2 regions of the Sinomonas terrae genome follow, and region 2 is predicted to be linked to the other one. Evidence: riboswitches for the same ligand, from Rfam matches in the RefSeq annotation. Region 2 holds a riboswitch; the other holds the start of a gene.

Region 1 (3,402 bases), 440 kb from region 2:
GTCCGCTAAGGCAGCTGCCGGATAGTTCGACGCGAGCTGGAACTCCTCCCGCAGCGCGGCAAAGGCAGCCTCGAGTGCCGCAGCCCCTGGCACGCCGCCGGGCGTTGTGGCTCGCCGCGCCTTCGGGCTGATGTTTTGATAGCCCACGAGCGCCAGCCTAGACCCCCACACCGCGAGCGGACAGAACGCTCTGGGTCAGGCCGTCTGGCCGAACCGCCGCGGATGCGCGGGGAAGACCCCGAGAAGGCGGAGTTCGGTCGAGAAGAACGCGAGTTCTTCGAGGGCACGCGCGAGCGGGGGCTCGTCAGGGTGGCCCTCGACGTCCACCATGAACATCGTGGCGGCGAACTTCCCGTTCACCATGTAGCTCTCGAGCCGCGTCATGTTGACGCCGTTCGTCGCGAACCCGCCCAGTGCCTTGTACAGCGCAGCCGGGATGTTCTTGACCCGGAAGACGAAGCTCGTGACAAAGGGCCCGTCGCCGGCCTGCGGAAACTCGCGCGGGGGAGCGAGGACCACGAAGCGGGTCGTGTTGTGCTTGTGGTCTTCAATGTCGGACGCGAGGACCTCGAGGCCGTAACGCTGGGCCGCGAGGGGAGGAGCGATCGAGAGTTTGGTCGGGTCGCCCCATTCGGCCACTTCGCGGGCCGAACCGGCGGTGTCCCCCGCGACGACGGGAGCCAGGCCGTGCGACCGGATGAACCCGCGGCACTGTGCCAGGGCGTGGACGTGGCTGTGCACCTCCCGCGCCCCTTCGATCGTCGCGCCGGCGACGCCCATGAGGCTGAACCGGATGCGGAGGAAGTGCTCGCCGACGATCTGCAACGCCGTCGTGGGAAGCAGCAGATGGATGTCCGCGACGCGCCCGGCGACGGTGTTGTCGATCGGGATCATCGCGAACTGCGCCTCGCCGCCGTCGACCGCCGCGAAGGCATCCTCGAACGTCGCGCACGGAAGGGCGTCAGCGTCCGGGAAGGCTTCCAGCGCCGCCATGTGCGAGTTCGCGCCGGGCTCTCCCTGGTAGGCGACGACGGTCACGCTGTTGCCGCGCTGGTTTCGAGGGCCGGCAGCTGGGCCTTGAGGCGGGCGGCGGCGTCCGCGGGATCGTGGGCATCGGTGATGGCGCGGACGACGACGACGCGGCTCGCCCCAGCATCGACCACCTCGCGGACGTTGCCGTGGTCGATCCCGCCGATCGCGAACCACGGCAGCGTCGGCCGCCCCGCGGCCAGCGCCTCCGCGGTCCGCTGCGCCACGTACTCGACGAGCGCGAGTCCGACGGGCTTGCGGCCTGGCTTGGTGGGGGTGGCCCACAGGGGTCCCGTGCAGAAGTAGGCCAGGGCGCCGTCGTCGGCCGTACCACCGCGCCCTGTGGCGGCAAGCGCCGCATCAACCTGCTCGGGTGCATGTGTCGAAAGCCCGACGGCGACGCCGTCCCCGACGACGCGACGCGCCGCGGCGAGGGGAAGGTCGCGCTGGCCCACATGGAACACCGGGGCGCCCGAAAGGAGAGCGATGTCCGCACGGTCATTGACGGCCCACAGCTTGCCATGACGCTCGGCAGCGGCCCGGAGGATCTCGAGCAGCTCGAGCTCCTCGGCTGCCTCGATCTGCTTGTCCCGAAGCTGGATGATGTCGACGCCGCCCGAGAACGCCGCATCGATGAAGGACGCGAAGTCCCCACGGTCCTTCCTGGCGTCGGTGCACACGTAAAGCTGGGCGTCGGTCAGAAGCATGGAACTAGACTAGACCTCACGACTGCGGGAGCCCGCGTGTGACGACCTGCCGAGGGCAGGCAGCGCCAGCCGGGCTGAGAGGGCTTGTGCCGACCGTAAGAACCTGATCCGGCTTGTACCGGCGTAGGGAAGGACGAGGATTTCGTGGAGGAGTACCGGGGCGACGCCCAGCTGGCCGACGTCGCCGTCATCGGCGGGGGAGTCGTGGGCCTCGGGATCGCCTGGGAGGCGGCGCGCTCGGGGCGGCACGTCGTCGTCGTCGATCCAGCCCCAGGCTCGGGGGCAAGCTTCGCTGCAGCGGGAATGCTCGCCGCCGTGAGCGAGTACCACTACCAGGAGGAAGAGCTCCTCGGCCTCATGATTGCGTCCGCCGAGTACTGGCCGGAGTTCGCAAGCCCCCTCGCCGTCGAAGCTGGATATCTCCGTACCCCCACGCTGTGCATCGCGGCGGACGCTGCGGACCGGCAGGCGCTCGCTGACCTCCGCAGAGTACAGGAGCACTACGGCCTCGACGTCCGTTCGCTTTCCGTGCGTGAGGCGCGCCAGCTCGAACCGCTCCTGGCCCCCGGGATCTCCGGTGCCTTCGAAATCGCCGCCGACCATCAAGTGGATCCGCGCCGGCTCCTGTCCGCCCTCCTTTCCCGCCTCGGCGAGGAAAGGGTCGTTCGCGAGCGGGCACGGGGCCTCCTCTGGGAGGGCGGTCGGGTCGTGGGCGTGCGCTTGGCCACCGGCCGGGAGCTGCGTGCCGCGGAGACAGTCGTGGCGAACGGCCTCGAAGCCCGGTCCCTCGACGGCGTGCCGGTCCCGCTTCCGCTGCGGCCGGTCCACGGCGACATCCTCCGACTCCGCGTCCCCCCGCACCTCCGCCCCCTCCTGACCGCCACGGTGCGAGGACTCGTGCGGGGCAAACCCGTCTATCTCGTCCCCCGCGAGGACGGGACGGTCGTGATCGGTGCAACGCAACGCGAGGACGGCTCCGAGGGCGTCTCCGCGGGTGGGGTGTACGAACTCCTCCGGGATGCGCAGTCGCTTGTGCCGGCGGTCGCGGAGCTCGAGCTCTACGAGATGACGGCCCGCGCGAGGCCTGGCACGCCGGACAATGCGCCGCTGCTGGGCCGCGTCGCGGCGCGATGGGTCCGGTCGCCCTCCGAGGGCACAGCGATGGACGACGGCGGGGACATCCCCGGCCTCATCGTCGCCACTGGCTTCTTCCGCCACGGAGTACTGCTGACCCCAGCTGCCGCGCGGGTCTGCCGGGAGATCCTCGACGGCGCGACCGAGGAACGCTGGAACGCGTTCCGCCCCGACAGGTTCATGGACCAGGCCCAACGGGATTCTGCAGCCTCAGGAAGGACCGCATGAACGCTTCACCTACGCTTGCGCTCACCGTCAACGGCGAGCGTCGTGATCTGACCGAGGGATCGAGCATCCTCGACCTCGTCGCAGCGACCACCGGCCGCTCGCTCGGCCCCGACGGTCGCCCGTCCGACGGCGCTCGGCTGGGGGTCGCCGTCGCCCTCAATTCGGAGGTCGTGCCCCGCGCTCGCTGGGCCGCCACCCCGCTCGCGGCGGGAGACGCCGTCGAGCTCGTCACAGCCATGCAAGGAGGCTGACATGGGAATGTCCATCACCACCGCAGAAGGCACGAGGGAACCGCTCCTCGCCG
Region 2 (3,402 bases):
GCCTCCTGCGCGTCGAACGGCAGGTCCTCCTGGTCAACCCATGCGGCCGCGACGCGTTCGACGGCGTTGCCCTCGCCTTCGTCCGATTCGTAGGCGAGCAGGTCAGCGAGCGCGCGGACCATCGCGGCCGGGACAGCGAGGAGGGTATCGCTCGCGACATCGACCATGGTGAGCTCGTAGTCGGCACCGGCGGCATGCACGGCGGCACCGACGAGGGTGCCGAGTTGTTCGATCTCATAGTCGGAGACGCCGGGGATGCGGACTCCCTCGCCATCAACGTCGGCGGCGGATCCGGAGTCAAGGTCGGCGGCGCGGCGAACGGCGTCGGTGTGGGTCGATACGAAGACTTCGGCGAACGGGTTGGGAGCTGACACAGTATCCCCCTCGATCGGACAGCCGCTGGGCCGGACCCCCGGCGGAACGGGCTGTGGGACGGGCAACGTGCCCGCGGAGACCGCGGACACGTTGAGCGTAACGCAGGAGGGGTCACGCTGCCACGGATGCCATGCGGATGCGATTGCGCCACGGATCCTCGAAGCGAAGCTCCAGCCCGGTGTGCTGCGTCGCCACTTTCGCCGTCTTGAGACGGTCCGCCGCAGCGAGGAGGTCGTCGCTGTCGGGAACCTGGATGAGGACTTCCCCGAGCCCCAGTGTGTCTTTGCGCGGACCCGCGCCGCGGCTGTTCCAGACGTTCATGGCCATGTGGTGGTGGTACTTGCCTGCCGAGACGAAGAGCGCCTGGCCATGCCATCCCGCCGTCTGCTCGAAGCCCAGGGTCTGCACGTAGAACCGGTGGGCCGTCGCCACGTCCCCAACCTGGAGATGGACGTGACCGACTCCGGCTGCAGCCTCGCTCTGCCCGGCCACGGCCTGCTCTGTCAGGTTGGACTGAAGGAAGCCTTGGGGCGGAAGTGGGAGGCTGTCCATGACGACCTGGTCGCCGTGCCACTCCCACGTTCCGCGCGGCTTGTCGAAATAGAGCTCGACGCCGTTGCCCTCGGGATCGGTGAAGTAGAAAGCTTCGGAGACCAGATGGTCGGCGCTGCCCGCGAAGAGACGCGGGTCATACTGCGCGGCGGTCGCGACCGTAGCCGCCAGATCCGAACGATTGTCGAAGAGGATCGCCGTATGGAACAGTCCGGCTTCGCCTCGTCCGGGGATCTGGAGCCCCGCCGCGGGGCTCAGGTGGATGATCGGGACGCCTTTGCGGCCGAGGTACACGCCTCCGAGGGATTCCGTGAGGGGCACGAGCCCGAGGGCGCGCTGGTAGTAGTCGAGCATGAGGCTCATGTCCCCGACCTTGAGCATGACGGTGCCCATGCTGAGATCGGCTGGAAGGAGATCCTGGCTCGGCGTGGAGAGGCTGGACGGCAGGCTCATTGTTGACTCCTCAGGTTGGCTACTGGTTCAAGGGTACTTTTAGTTGAACCTTCAATCAAGAACGGCTATTCCCGCGCGGATGACGAAGCCGTCCGTGCCTCTTCCTCGCCGATCTGCTAGCGTGCGTGACTGTCCACACGGGTGCCCTCGCAGGGGCTGAGATCAGGCTGACGCGGCCTGCGACCGTCGAACCTGTCCGGGTCATGCCGGCGTAGGAAGTGAGAGCTCCTTTGGAAAAAACTGTCAGCACCTCTGCAATCAGCACCACCTCTGCTACAACGGAGCAGCACCCAGCCCATTCCCTCGCGTTCGTCGAGGAGAGCGAGCACGGGCTCCGCGTGCCAGTTACCGAGATCGCGCTGGACGACTCCCCCAACGGCTCCCCCAACCCGCCGTTGCGCGTGTACCGAACCGCCGGCCCAGGGAGCGATCCCGTCGTCGGGCTTCCGGCCTACCGGGCCGCCTGGATCGAGGAACGGGATGACACCGAGGCCTACGAGGGCAGGGAACGCAACCTGCTCGACGACGGCCGCTCGGCGCTGCGGCGCGGGGCAGCCTCGTCGGAGTGGAAGGGCGCACGGCCTGTTCCGAGGCGAGCCAAGAGCGGGGGGCGTGTGACCCAGATGCACTACGCACGTCAGGGAATCACGACGCCCGAGATGCGCTATGTGGCCCTCCGCGAGAACTGCGATGCCGAACTGGTACGCAGCGAAGTCGCCTCCGGCCGCGCCATCATCCCGAGCAACATCAACCACCCGGAGTCGGAGCCGATGATCATCGGCAAGGCCTTCCTTGTGAAGATCAACGCGAACATCGGCAATTCGGCCGTGACCTCGTCGATCGCCGAGGAGGTCGACAAGCTCCAGTGGGCCACCAAATGGGGCGCCGACACCGTGATGGACCTCTCGACGGGTGACGACATCCACACGACCCGCGAGTGGATCATCCGCAACTCCCCCGTGCCGATCGGCACCGTGCCGATCTATCAGGCGCTCGAGAAAGTCAACGGGGACGCATCGGCCCTCACGTGGGAAGTCTTCCGGGACACCGTCATTGAGCAGTGCGAGCAGGGCGTCGACTACATGACGATCCATGCGGGCGTCCTGTTGCGCTACGTTCCCCTCACGGCCAACCGCGTCACCGGCATCGTCTCGCGCGGCGGGTCGATCATGGCCGGCTGGTGTCTCGCCCACCACGAGGAGAACTTCCTCTACACCCACTTCGACGAGCTCTGCGAGATCTTCGCCCAGTACGACGTCGCCTTCTCCCTCGGCGACGGCCTGCGCCCCGGTTCGACAGCGGATGCGAACGACGCCGCGCAGTTCGCCGAGCTGGACACGCTCGCCGAGCTCACGAAGCGAGCGTGGAAGTACGACGTCCAGGTCATGGTCGAGGGGCCGGGCCACATCCCGTTCCACCTGGTTCGCGAGAACGTCGAGCGCCAGCAGGAGCTGTGCGACGGAGCCCCGTTCTACACGCTGGGTCCGCTGGTCACCGACGTGGCCCCGGGCTACGACCACATCACGTCGGCGATCGGTGCAACCGAGATCGCGCGCTATGGGACGGCGATGCTGTGCTATGTGACCCCCAAGGAGCACTTGGGGCTGCCGAACAAGGACGATGTCAAGACCGGCGTCATCACCTACAAGATCGCAGCCCACGCGGCCGACCTCGCGAAGGGGCATCCCGGCGCGAACGAGCGTGACGATGCCCTCTCCAAGGCGCGCTTCGAATTCCGCTGGAAGGACCAGTTCTCGCTCTCGCTCGACCCTGCCACGGCCGAGGCATTCCACGATGAGACCCTGCCGGCTGAACCTGCGAAGACGGCCCACTTCTGCTCGATGTGCGGCCCGAAGTTCTGCTCGATGCGCATCTCGCAGGACATTCGGGACGAGTTCGGCTCCAAGGAGGCGCAGGAGGCCATCGCCGAAGAGGGGATGAAGCAGAAGAGCGCCGAGTTCCTCGCCCAAGGCGGGAAGGTCTACCTCCCGGAGACCATCTCCGTCGGTTCGCCGGACTAGC

The links. Region 2 has a riboswitch for thiamine pyrophosphate ahead of thiC (phosphomethylpyrimidine synthase ThiC). Riboswitches for the same ligand answer to the same signal wherever they lie in the genome.
Region 1: another riboswitch for thiamine pyrophosphate. It lies ahead of thiO (glycine oxidase ThiO); the one in region 2 lies ahead of thiC (phosphomethylpyrimidine synthase ThiC).

The regions. Positions count from the first base shown of each region.
Region 1 covers NZ_JAKZBV010000001.1:1,294,067-1,297,468, forward strand. The annotation lists gene L0M17_RS06025 (RNB domain-containing ribonuclease) at 1-93, opposite strand, end outside; gene L0M17_RS06030 (prephenate dehydratase) at 196-1,038, opposite strand; gene thiE (thiamine phosphate synthase) at 1,035-1,736, opposite strand; TPP riboswitch at 1,751-1,884, shown strand; gene thiO (glycine oxidase ThiO) at 1,881-3,098, shown strand; gene thiS (sulfur carrier protein ThiS) at 3,095-3,349, shown strand; gene L0M17_RS06050 (thiazole synthase) at 3,357-3,402, shown strand, end outside.
Region 2 covers NZ_JAKZBV010000001.1:1,734,390-1,737,791, reverse strand. The annotation lists gene L0M17_RS08070 (hypothetical protein) at 1-374, opposite strand, end outside; gene L0M17_RS08065 (VOC family protein) at 487-1,380, opposite strand; TPP riboswitch at 1,508-1,615, shown strand; gene thiC (phosphomethylpyrimidine synthase ThiC) at 1,638-3,401, shown strand.